Regions from separate parts of the Bilifractor sp. LCP19S3_H10 genome, predicted to be linked through region 1. Evidence: predicted binding sites of a transcription regulator. Region 1 holds the regulator's gene; each other region holds the start of a gene.

Region 1 (4,353 bases):
AGGAGGGGACAGAAAATGGTCCGTAAAGAGAACGTTACTTATGTAGATGGCCTTGCAGGAGGAAGAGGAAGAGCAAAGGTTTCCCATATCGTGTCCAGGGAGGAACTTATGGGGCATGGAAGGATGTACGCAAAGGTTACACTTCCGCCAGGCGCAAGCGTAGGCTGGCATCAGCATGTACATGACACGGAGCCTTACTATATTCTGAAGGGCCACGGTGACTTTATTGATAATGACCACAGGATTTATCATGTGTCAGCCGGAGACGTCTGCGTGATTGAGGTCGGACAGTATCACAGCATGGAGAACAATTCGGACGATGATCTGGAGTTCATGGCATTGATCTACAATGAAGCCGGGTATCTGAGCGACTGACAGGAACAGATTCATGGTCAGTGCGGCAAAGGACATCTGACACGTGACATATGGCGAGGGACACATGTCATACTAAGCAGTGACAAGTCCCTGACATTTATTTTAATAGAAGCATTGTAAATGATTTGACAGAAACATTATAAAGAGAAGCATTACAAGCAGAAGCATTATAACCAGAAGCATTACAAGGGATAAAGCTGCGCTCTTGCGCGGTATTATATGCCGACAGGCAGCAGGCTGGAGCAGACAAGGGACTGTGACGGCCTGCTTTTTTTACGCGAACAGTGAGCCGCAGCCGAATGCGAAGTATTCGTGTGCGGCGAGCGTCGCGATAGCGAGATAAAACTCGCGCAGCGTGTTTTATCTCGTTGTGAATCGGTGTCTTCCTCATTTCGGAAGTAGTACAGATCAAGGAGATCTCTTTCGCTGATGTGTTGGATTTTCCGATAGGTCATTCCTTCCGGAGTGTTGTTCAAATATTTTTGCGATGAATTGCCATAAGAATAACCCGAAAATAATTTGCCATTAGCGCCGCGCTCAATTCACCGCGCATTCACCACTCAACAGCAAAAGTAGTTGACAAAAAAATAATGCAGTGCTATCTTATGAAACATAGGCGTTAGCACTCTGCAATTTAGAGTGCTGACAAACCGGCAGAGGGAACGATCCTGTCGGAGATTAATCCTCAGTAAGGAAGAAAGGAGCCAAGGAGTGGGAGAAGATTTGGATGAACGAAAAAAGACGATTCTAAAGGCTATTATCCAGACATACCTGGAGACGGGAGAGCCTGTCGGATCACGGACAATTTCCAAATACACAGACCTGAATCTGAGCTCCGCGACCATCCGAAATGAGATGTCGGATCTGGAGGAAATGGGGTATATTATTCAGCCGCATACTTCGTCCGGACGGATTCCCTCCGATAAGGGATATCGGCTTTATGTAAATGAGCTGATACAGAAAACAAATCAGGATGCCGAAGCACAGACGCTGATGATTCAGAAAACGGACCGTATGGAAAAAATACTGAAGCAGGTCGTGGATGTGCTGGCACAGAACACCAATTATGCGACAATGATTGCCGGACCGTCGTATCATCAGAATTCATTGAAATTTATTCAGCTGTCACGGATCAATGAGAAACAGCTTCTTGCGGTAGTTGTGGCACAGGGAAATCTGGTGAAAAACCAGATGATTGACCTCAAGGAATCTATTGATGAAGACGATATTCTGAAACTGAATCTGCTTCTGAACAACGAGCTGAACGGAAAGACAATCGGCGAGATCAATCTGGATATGATCACCCGGATGAAGCAGCAGGCGGGTATACACAGTGAGGTTATCAGCAGCGTGATCGATGCGGTGGCGGAGACCATACAGCCGGGAGATGAGGACATGCCGATCTATCTCAGCGGCGCAACAAACATTTTCGATTATCCGGAACTTGCGGATTCAAGAAAAGCCAAGGAGCTGATGACCGCGTTCGGAGACAAGAAGGAGCTGGCCGAGATGATCCGCGAGACGGCCCCGGGCGAGGAAGCCTCGAACGGGATCACCGCCTATATCGGGAACGAATCCCCGATTCAGGGCATGAAGGACTGCTCCGTTGTCACCGCAAACTACAATCTTGGAAACGGGATGAAGGGAACGGTAGCTATTGTAGGCCCTCGTAGAATGGATTATAAGAAAGTAGTAGAAAATCTGAAACAGCTGAAATCACAGATGAATGCTCTCTTCGGAAACGGGGACGCCAAGCTCGAGACTTCGTCCGATCATGGTATTATCGATGACAGCACAGAGTCCTAGCAGACCGGGATCCGGGAGTGCACGAAGAAGTGCTCAATCCATGCGGAGATTCACATTAGATTAGAAGCAATAAAACAGAAAGGCGGGACAGACATGGCAGACGTGAATAACAGCAGGCGGGGCGCCGACGGGGCAGACCCGGAAGCAGAGGAAAAAAGAGCCATGAAGAAGGATAATCATATGAACGAAGAAAAAGAAAAAAATACAGAGAAATGTACAGCAGAAACAGATACGATGAAGGAAGAGAAGACAGAAAAGGAAGACGGAGTTCGTAATGGAAAAGCTGCGGATCAGACCCAAGAGAAGGCAAAGCAGAATGAAGCCGGGGAATCTGATTCCAAAGAGAAGCAGGATGAGGCAAAAAGCGCCGGCTCTGTGGAAAATGGTAATAATGCGAAAGGATCCGGTTCCGGGAAAAAAATAAAAAAAGACAAAAAGGATGAGAAGATTGAAGAACTCACCGACAGACTGCAGCGTCAGATGGCTGAGTTCGACAATTTCCGCAAGCGTACGGAGAGAGAAAAATCCGAGATGTTCGATATGGGCGCGAGAGATGTTATCGAGAAGATCCTTCCGGTTGTCGATAATTTTGAGAGAGGACTTGCCGGAGCGGATGAGTCGGATTCGTTTGTTCAGGGTATGAACAAGATTTACAAGCAGATGACGAAGATCCTGACAGATATGGGCGTCGAGACCATCGAAGCGGAGGGCGCTGAGTTTGATCCGAATCTTCATAACGCGGTAATGCATGAAGACAACCCGGATGTCGGTGAAAACATCATCACACAGGAACTTCAGAAGGGATATAAGTACAAGGATGTTGTGGTCCGTCACAGTATGGTGAAGGTAGCCAACTGACACTACAGAAAAGCAGATCCGATCAGGAGGAAAATAGAATGGGAAAAATTATCGGTATTGACCTTGGTACAACAAACAGCTGTGTAGCCGTTATGGAAGGTGGAAAACCCACCGTTATCGCAAACGCGGAAGGAAGCCGTACGACCCCGTCCGTTGTCGCGTTCACAAAGACAGGAGAACGTCTGGTAGGCGAGCCGGCAAAGCGTCAGGCAGTTACAAACGCGGATCACACGATTTCATCGATCAAGCGTCACATGGGCTCCGATTACAGAGTTACCATTGACGGCAAGAGCTATACTCCGCAGGAGATCTCCGCAATGATTCTGCAGAAGCTGAAGAGCGATGCGGAAGGCTATCTTGGAGAAAAGGTCACAGAGGCCGTTATCACCTGCCCGGCATATTTCAATGACGCACAGCGTCAGGCGACAAAGGATGCCGGCAAGATCGCCGGACTTGATGTAAAGCGTATCATCAACGAGCCGACAGCAGCGGCGCTGGCTTACGGCCTGGACAATGAGAAAGAGCAGAAGGTTATGGTATACGATCTCGGCGGCGGCACCTTCGATGTGTCCATCATCGAGATCGGCGACGGAGTCATCGAGGTACTGGCTACCGCCGGCAATAACCATCTGGGCGGCGACGACTTTGATAAGAGAGTTGCCGATTATATCGTAAGTGAATTCAAGAAGCAGGAAGGCATCGACCTCTCCGGCGACAAGATGGCGATGCAGAGAATCCGTGAGGCGGCAGAGAAGGCAAAGATCGAGCTTTCCAGCGCAACCACCACGAACATCAACCTTCCGTTCATCACCGCTACGGCGGACGGCGCAAAGCATCTGGATCTCAACCTGACAAAGGCAAAATTCGATGAGCTGACCGCAGATCTTGTGGAAGCGACCGCGGAGCCGGTAAGAACCGCTCTGAACGACGCGGGACTTACCGCATCTGACCTTACGAAGGTCCTTCTGGTCGGCGGTTCCACACGTATCCCGGCGGTACAGGACAAGGTAAGACAGCTGACCGGACATGAGCCGAGCAAGAACCTGAACCCGGATGAGTGCGTGGCAATCGGCGCATCGATTCAGGGAGGCAAGCTGGCCGGAGACGCTGGAGCCGGAGACGTGCTTCTGCTCGATGTCACACCGCTGACTCTTTCCATCGAGACCATGGGAGGAATCGCGACACCGCTGATTCCGAGAAACACCACAATTCCGACAAAGAAGAGCCAGATCTTCTCCACGGCAGCGGACAACCAGACCGCAGTGGATATCAACGTCGTACAGGGTGAGCGTAAGTTCGCCAGAGACAACAAGT
Region 2 (4,353 bases), on a different contig from region 1:
CCGCAAGGATGAAAATGGAAAAATCACCGAGATCCACTGTACTTACGATCCGGCGAGCCGTGGCGGCAACAGCCCGGACGGCCGCAAGGTGAAGGGAACGATCCATTGGGTGAATGCGGCGGATGCAAAGCCGGTGGAGATGCGTCTCTATGAGAATCTGATCGATGAGGAAAAGGGCGTGTACAATGAGGACGGCACGATGAATATCAATCCGGATTCTCTTGAGGTTCTCCAGGGAGTGGTCGAGCCCGCTCTGGCAGAGGCAAAGCCCTATGAGAGCTTCCAGTTTGTGAGAAATGGTTTCTTCTGTGCTGACGCGAAGCTGTCGAAGCCCGGAAAGCCGGTGTTCGGCAGAATCGTATCGCTGAAGAGTTCCTTCAAGCTTCCGAAGGCATAAGAGAATCGGAGAAACTTCAGAAGACGTAAGAGGTCCGGAGAAACTCCGGAAGGCACAAGAGGTCCGGAGAACCTTCAAAGGATATAAGAAGGCCGGAGCAGATTGACTCTGACATGAATAATGAAAAGGCTGCTGTATCCCTGCTTCCTGCAGGTGCGGCAGCTTTTTTCTGCTCATTTACTGAAAATGTCGATTTGCAATAAATGTCCTTAAGGACAGAGAAATAATGAAGAAGTATATCTTCGATTGTGGTATCCTGTTAAAAAGACGGGCTACAGCTGTCCTGGCCAGTCACAAAGTAAGATGAGCTGGGGAAAGCGAAATCATGGATAGAGAAGCTGCCCAAAATAGACTCGCGGGAAGCAGAATCACGGGACGCAGAGCCCTGGAATACGGATTTACGGGAAGAAAATTGCGGAACGCGGAACCTTGGGAAGCGTTATACACTGGGGAATATCGGAAAAGAGAAAGGGAGAGCAGGAAATGATAAAGGCATGTATTTTTGATCTTGACGGCACGCTTACAAAGACGCAGGAGTCCATTGCGCGTCCGGTCAATATGACACTGGAGCATTTCGGGCTCCCTGCGATGCCGGTGGAGAATTACAATTACTACGCGGGGGATGGCCTTGATAATGCGCTCAAAAGGGCACTGAAGGATGCGGGCGATCCGGAGCTGAAATATTATGAGGAGGGAAGACCGCTGTGCCGGAAATGGTTTGTCGAGAATTCGCTGTATCATGTGAAACCTTACCCGCACATTGTGGAGATGCTGAAAGAGCTGAAGAAACGGAAGATCCGTCTTGCAGTATTTTCCAACAAGATGCATCAGGGAGCAATCGATGTGGTGACGGCGATCTTCGGACTGGACACCTTCGACCATATTCAGGGACAGACCGACACTGTGCCGATCAAACCGAATCCGCAGGGCGTCTATGAGATCCTCAGGGAGTTCGGGGTGGATAAGAATGAGGCACTGTACTTTGGTGACACCAATACCGACATGCTCACGGGCCATAATGCCGGCCTTTTTACCGTCGGGGTGACCTGGGGGTTCCGTCCGAGAACAGAGCTTGAGGAATATCGGGCAGACGATATTGTCGATGATCCTCTGGAGATCGTTGATCTTGTGGATCGTTTCAATTCGAGGGGAAAGGAAAATGTCAGATAAAAGAATTCCATCGATAAGAATTCCGTCGAATATCCGTCTCATTGCAAGCGATTTGGACGGGACGCTGCTTCAGGGAGACGCACAAAGGCTGAAACCCAATACCTGCGAGCTGATTCACAGGCTGACTGACAGAGGAATTATTTTTCTTGCGGCGAGCGGAAGACAGTATGCCAATCTGCAGAGACTCTTTGCCCCTGTTCGCAGCGAGATCGCGTATCTCTGCGAGAACGGCTGCCTCAGCTTCTATGAAGGCGAGATGGTGCACAGAGTGACGATGGACCGGGCGCTTGGACAGGAGATTATGCGGGAGATCATAAGGACGCCGTCCGCCGAGGTGCTCCTGTCGGGAGTGAATACAAGCTACATTCAGCCGAAGGATATGAGCTACTACTATCATATGCGCGATGTGGTCGGCAACAATGTCACACTGGTGCCGGATATTCTGAAGACGGAGGAGCCGTATTTCAAGATTTCCATTTATGAGAGGAACGGCCTTACCGATGAGGAAGTAGCATTCTGGCAGGAAAGATTCGGAAGATACGCAACGGTTGTTACGGGCGGAAACGACTGGCTCGATATCATGCCGCTTAATGTGAATAAGGGAACCGGAATCCGGAAACTGCTGGAGAAGCTTGATATCCGTCCGGAGGAATGTATGGCGTTCGGGGACAACTACAATGACATGGAGATGATGAAGCTGGTTGGATGGCCGGTTGCGGTAGACAACGCTAAGCCGGAAATTCTCGGCGCTAGCCGTGACCATACGCCGACGGTAGAGGAATATCTTGAGAAGATATTGTCGGGCGATTTTACCGGATAATCTTGCTTCGCACCGCTCCATGCTCATACCTGTTGTCGTCGCTAATGTTCTTACCCACTGGTGAGCAAGCTCCCCGTGAGCCAAGAACATTGCGACTGGACTTATACAGTACCGGCTATACGATACATTGTGCCACACACTGTATAAGTCCCCGCGTCACTTCGCTGCTTCGCAGCTTCCGTGCCGCTAACAGGTATGAGCACTTCCGTGCCGCTTACGCGTCACTTCGTGTTCATACCTGTTGTCGTCGCTAATGTTCTTGCCCACTGGTGAGCAAGCTCCCCGTGAGACAAGAACATTGCGACTGGACTTATACAGTACCTTGCTAGCACTCGACAAAATCGAGTGCTAATTTTTTCTTGACTTTCTGTAATAAGGGTACTAATATAACACTTGTCGGGTATAAAATGAATACCGGTCATAATGACAGAAATCACAGCCGGAATGGTCCGTGAAGTCGGGTTTCCACAGACAGCGGATCATCAGCGGCGATAACATAGATATCCGTTTTCCTGACGGGGATATGTCACGAAAATGAAGGATTAAAAGTGAAAAGGAGTGTGTATTAGTATGGAAATGAGACATGGAAATCTGTCGATTAACAGCGACAACATTTTTCCAATAATCAAGAAATGGATGTATTCGGATAAGGATATCTTTATCCGGGAACTGATTTCGAATGGATCCGATGCCATAACCAAGAGAAAAAAACTGGATGCCGTAGGCGAGGTAAGGCTTCCGGAGGGATATAAGCCGAAGATCACCGTATCGGTTAACGATAAGGAAAAAACACTGAAATTCATCGATAACGGAATTGGTATGACAGCGGACGAGGTAATCCGCGACATCACAGAGATCGCCTTCTCCGGCGCGACGGAGTTCCTGGAAAAGTATAAGGATAAGGCGGACAGCGACCAGATCATCGGACATTTCGGACTCGGATTCTACTCAGCATTCATGGTAGCGGATCTGGTGGAAATCGATACATTGAGTTTCCGGGAGGGCGCGGAAGCTGTTCACTGGGAGTGTGACGGCGGAACAGAGTATGATATGAGCGAGGGAACGCGAACCGAGGCCGGAACGACAATCACGCTGCATTTGGCAGAGGATAGTCTGGAATTCGCTAACGAGTATAAGGTGCGTGAGACTCTGGAGAAATACTGCTCCTTCATGCCGGTAGAAATCTATCTCGAGAACGAGACAAAAGAGCCGGAGACAGAGATCATCGATGAAAAGGATCTCAAGGATACCGATGTTGTCATTGAGCATATCCATGAGGACGCGAAGTACGAGGAGAAGAAAAATGATAAGGGCGAGACCGAAAAGGTCGAGACCAGCCCGGAGAAAAATCAGGTAAAGATTCAGAAGCGGCCGGTATCCATCAGTGATACGCATCCACTGTGGACAAAACAGCCCAGTCAGTGCACGGATGAGGAGTACAAGGAATTTTACCGCCATGTATTCCTGGATTACAAGGAGCCGCTGTTCTGGATTCATCTGAATATGGATTATCCGTTCCGCCTGAAGGGCATTCTGTACTTCCCGAGAATCAACACGGAATACGAGTCCATTGAGGGAAAAATCAAGCTGTACAACAACCAGGTATTCATCGCGGACAATATCAAGGAAGTTATCCCGGAATATCTGCTCCTGCTCAAGGGCGTGATTGACTGCCCGGATCTGCCGCTCAATGTCTCCCGTTCCGCGCTTCAGAATGACGGTTTCGCGCAGAAGATTTCCGATTACATCTCAAAGAAGGTTGCGGACAAGCTCTCAGGCATGTGCAAGACCAAGAGAGAAGAATATGAGAAATACTGGAACGACATCAGTCCGTTCATCAAGTTCGGAACGCTGAAGGATCCCAAGTTCTCTGAGAGAATGATGGATTACATCCTCTATGAGGATCTCGACGGCAAGTATCACACGCTGAAAGATATCATCGCCGCCAATACTCCTGAAAAGACTG
Region 3 (4,353 bases), on a different contig from region 1:
CTGCTGGAGACAGGTCAGCTGATTACCGTGCGGACACATACAAGGTTTGCGCATTTTCCCATGCACAGGCATAATTATGTGGAAGTGATGTACATCTGTCAGGGCTCTGTGACACATATCATCAATCGCAAAAAGATTCGGGTAAGCAGGGGTGAGCTTCTCTTCCTGAATCAGTATACAAGGCATGAGATTCTTCCGGCAGGCAGGAATGATATCGCGATCAACTTCGTGATTCTTCCTGAATTTTTCGATGTTGCCTCTGAGATGATCGGAACAAACAATGTGCTGGCTGATTTCATCGTCAATACGCTGAGACAGGATGAGAGGCGTGGGGAGTACCTTTATTTTAAAGTTGCAGATGTGCTTCAGATACAAAATCTGATCGAAAATATGATCTATTCGCTGATTTCTCAGAAGGAGAATGGCGGAGAACCCTTCATGCTTCAGAGGATGAATCGGATCAATCAGACCACGATGGGACTGATTTTCATGTATCTGCTGGAGGCGGTTCCGAAGGCAGGAACGATGGAACCGGATTCATATGAGAATATGATACTCATGACATCCCTCCAATATATTGAGCAGAACTATCGTACCGCGACGCTGACTGAGTTGTGCGCAGGACTCTGCCTGCCTTCGCATACGCTGAGCCGCATGATTAAGAAGGCATCCGGAGTGAACTTTAAGGAACTGCTTCAGCGGAAACGCCTGAACAAGGCGGTAGGTCTGCTCTGCGACACGGACCTTCCGGTAAATGATATCATTGATGCGGTGGGGTATGAGAATCACAGCTATTTTCATAGGATTTTTCGCGAGAGATATCAGATGACGCCGAAGGAATTCCGGAGCCGGCACAGGAAAGACTCACGGATACGGCTTTAATACGATACTTATAAAAATAAAAGGCGATACTAATAAAAATGCGATACTTTAAAAGACAAGAACCATCCGTGACCGGAATGCCGGTTCGGATGGCTCTGCCGTTTTACTCTATATGATTCTGTGAGAAAGTGAGGAAGGACCAGAATAGTCTTATCCTTCGAGGAAATGAGGAAGGATCAGAATGGTTTTATCCTTCGATGGCAATGGTCTTTTTTGTTTCTTCCTTCTTCGGTACTTCTTTTGGAATACTGAGAGTCAGAATTCCATTTTCAAATTTCGCGTGAATGTCTTCCGGCTCGATGTTTTCACCGACATAGAAGGATCTGGTCACGGTGCCTGTGTAGCGTTCACGGCGTACATATCTGCCGTTTTCATCCTTCTTGTCATTATTCTCGTTTCTGGCTGCGGTGACTGTCAGATAACCGTCTTTAATCTCGGCGTGTACCTCATCTTTTCCGTATCCCGGAAGTTCCATCTCCAGCTGATAGCTGTCCTTTGTTTCCTTAATATCTGTATTCATGCGGTGAGCGGGAGCAGAAGGTGTGTTGAACCAACGTCCATTCCATGCCTGATCCATAAAGTCATCAAAAGTATCTCCAAAAAGTTCCGGCAGTAACATAAGTCATTCCTCCTTTATATTTTTGATTTATGTTTTTGATTTTCTGTAATACGAGGCGGCTATTCAGGAAGCCTGTTCCATAGAAGCGGTCTTTCTGTGCTGCTTCTGTTTTGTGCCGCTTTATTGCTGCTGTTTTTTTGTTGTTTTATTGGTGCTATTTTATTGGCACTGTTATTGGTACTGTTTTATTGCTATTGTTTTATTGTTTCTTTATTGTTGTTTTATGAGTTCCTTCTTTTTGGAACAATTTTGTTATAACACTTGTTACTAGCACTGTCAAGTGGCGAGTGCTAATTTTTCTTAAAAAATTAAACAGGATTGCGTGAAAAATCGCGCCGGCTGCAGGAACCGGCGCGAAACAGACTGCTTTTCGGTTATTTCGAGGCGTTTTCAACAGCTTCGAGGAGTGCCCTGGAAAGCTGGTCCGGACAGGAGGTGTTTTTAAATCCACAGGTTGTACCCTTTAAGATGTCTGCGACCTCAGTTGCCTTGCGGCCCTCGACCAGACGGCTGATGCCGGAGAGATTTCCGTTGCAGCCTCCGGTAAAGCTTACGTTTGTGAGAATGCCGTCATTGATGTCGAAATCAATGAGCTGGGAACAGGTTCCTTTTGTTTTGTACTGGTAATGCATAAAAATCCTTCTTTCTGTGTATATGTGTGATGTTAATGTTATCTCTTTCGCGTGCCTCACACGCGCTCTTATATGTGACCTGCCTTCGTTTTTGAGGAGATGATCAGATCAGGAAGGTCGCAGATTCGCCGGATGATTCCATCCGGATCTGTTACACTTCCGAAACCGTAGGATGCCCAGAGGAAGCGTATGGAGGGATCGGGGGCCTTGCAATCATTATGCGATGAATCGCAACATTCGTTTTCCTGTTTCTGCCGGGCCTCTTTCTTCAGGAGACGGTCCGCCTCCCTTGTCGCGTCAAAGTCCGCCTGAATATCGCCGATGTAAAGAGCGTTCTGAAGATGATATTCAGAAGCAATGCGGTAGATATTATACGCCTTAAGTCGGTCTGTGTCTCCGGGACAGAGATGAGCCGTGATATAGCAACCAAGACCGGTCAGCCGGAGAAACTGCTCAATATAACCGCTCTGGCAATTGCTGACGATGAAGCAGGGAATACCTGGCGGCAGCTGGTGCGAGGCTTTTGTGCGGGGCAGACCGGCTTTTGATTCTCCGGATTTGTGTGGGTCTATTCCTGTGAGAGCCTGAAGAGTTCGTTCCAGTCCTTCATAGGGCTCGGGAGGGTTGCGGTCGATTGCAATTTCCTCGGCCTCATACCATTGCCGAAGAAGATCAGTCTTTTCCGCATCGGGGAGATCCGGAAGAAGATCGTCGGCGATAGTCTCAAGTGGCTTTCCGAATTCACGGCGCAGATCCTCGCTGTTAATCCGCGCGCCTGAACCGCCGCCCTCCGGATGAATCAGATGGAGGGGAGGAAGATGACGGGAGCGGTAGTCCCGGTTCATAGAATCCAGCACGGTATTCCATGCCTCGGCAACAACCGGTGTGGTATCCCAAAGCGTGCCGTCTACATCGAAGATGATTCCGTCTGTCTGCAGTTTGTTCATATAACCTCTTTTCTGTTCGTCTATTGCCTTCTGCTGCAGCTTCCGGATATCTGTGTCACCGGTATTCAGGCAGAAGCGGGTGGCCGCGCCTGACGGGAAGTGGAGCTGCTTTTCCTATTGTATATAGGTTATGCGACAGGTGTCAATCTTTATTGCCGTCCAGATTGGGGATTAGGGATATAGGTTATGCGGCAGGTGTCAATCTTTATTGCTGTCCAGACTGGTGTATGGTCCTGAGTGGTCCGGAGTATCTGTTCGATTTACATTGAGTCTGTTATAATAACTTGAAGATGGCTCGGAGAATATCGTGTATAACTGCCAGGTAAAACAATGTGGATAATCAGAGGATAGAAAATCAGAAGACAGCAGAATCGGAGGAATTTTCAGTGGACAGGATCTCAGAGAATGTGATTCCGGAGGAACTGATGTTGAAGAAAAAGGTCTCGGAGGAGAGGATCCGGGAGATGCGGCGGATCTTACTTCCTCTGGGCAGATGGTATCAGGCGAACAGGAGAGATCTTCCCTGGAGAAGGGAGAAAAATCCGTATCACACGTGGATATCGGAAATTATGCTTCAGCAGACCCGGGTGGAGGCAGTGAAGGAGTATTACACGAAATTTCTGCTTGCGCTTCCCTCGGTCAGAGACCTTGCGTGCTGCCCGGAGGACCGCCTCATGAAGCTGTGGGAGGGCCTCGGGTATTACAGCAGAGTCCGTAACATGCAGAAAGCCGCAATCCAGATCATGAATTATTTCGGAGGAAAGATTCCTGACGATGTGAAGACACTGAAAACCCTTAAAGGGATCGGAGACTACACAGCCGGAGCAATCGCTTCGATTGCATTCGGAAAGCCGCAGGCGGCAGTGGATGGAAATGTACTCCGGGTAATAACCCGGGTACTGGCAGATCCCTCTGACATCACAAGACAGAAATACCGCAAAGAGATTGAAGACAGTCTGACAGGGGCGATGAAGCTGGAGTTATCCGGCACCACAGCAGAGAATCCGATTACACCCGGGGATTTCAACCAGGGTATGATGGACCTGGGAGCGACGATCTGTCTGCCAGTGGGGGTGCCGAAATGCGCGGAGTGTCCGCTTGTAAAGTGGTGCAAAGCGCATGAACAGGGACGGGAGATGGATTTTCCCGTAAAGTCTGAAAAAAAGCCTCGCCGGATGGAGATGCGGACGATCCTTGTGGTGCGGGACGGAGACAGGGTACTTTTGAACCGAAGGCCGGAGAAGGGGCTGCTTGCGGGATTGTATGAGTTTCC

Evidence for each region. Region 1 encodes HrcA, which represses chaperone genes, less so after heat shock. Its sites were predicted from a motif close to TGTTAGCACTCNNNNNNNNNGAGTGCTAACA; they were not measured.
Region 2: the regulator HrcA is predicted to act here: its motif matches at 2,711-2,741, upstream of htpG (molecular chaperone HtpG).
Region 3: the regulator HrcA is predicted to act here: its motif matches at 1,767-1,797, upstream of ACTQZS_RS09180 (Hsp20/alpha crystallin family protein).

Annotation. Positions count from the first base shown of each region.
Region 1 is NZ_JBQKFT010000005.1:185,891-190,243, forward strand. It holds gene ACTQZS_RS06025 (cupin domain-containing protein) at 16-375, shown strand; gene hrcA (heat-inducible transcriptional repressor HrcA) at 1,087-2,181, shown strand; gene grpE (nucleotide exchange factor GrpE) at 2,362-3,039, shown strand; gene dnaK (molecular chaperone DnaK) at 3,078-4,353, shown strand, end outside.
Region 2 is NZ_JBQKFT010000010.1:65,464-69,816, forward strand. It holds gene ACTQZS_RS09335 (glutamine--tRNA ligase/YqeY domain fusion protein) at 1-397, shown strand, start outside; gene ACTQZS_RS09340 (HAD family hydrolase) at 881-1,567, shown strand; gene ACTQZS_RS09345 (HAD family hydrolase) at 1,557-2,387, shown strand; gene htpG (molecular chaperone HtpG) at 2,958-4,353, shown strand, end outside.
Region 3 is NZ_JBQKFT010000010.1:25,580-29,932, forward strand. It holds gene ACTQZS_RS09175 (AraC family transcriptional regulator) at 1-882, shown strand, start outside; gene ACTQZS_RS09180 (Hsp20/alpha crystallin family protein) at 1,070-1,501, opposite strand; gene ACTQZS_RS09185 (TIGR03905 family TSCPD domain-containing protein) at 1,876-2,133, opposite strand; gene ACTQZS_RS09190 (HAD family hydrolase) at 2,202-3,080, opposite strand; gene mutY (A/G-specific adenine glycosylase) at 3,467-4,353, shown strand, end outside.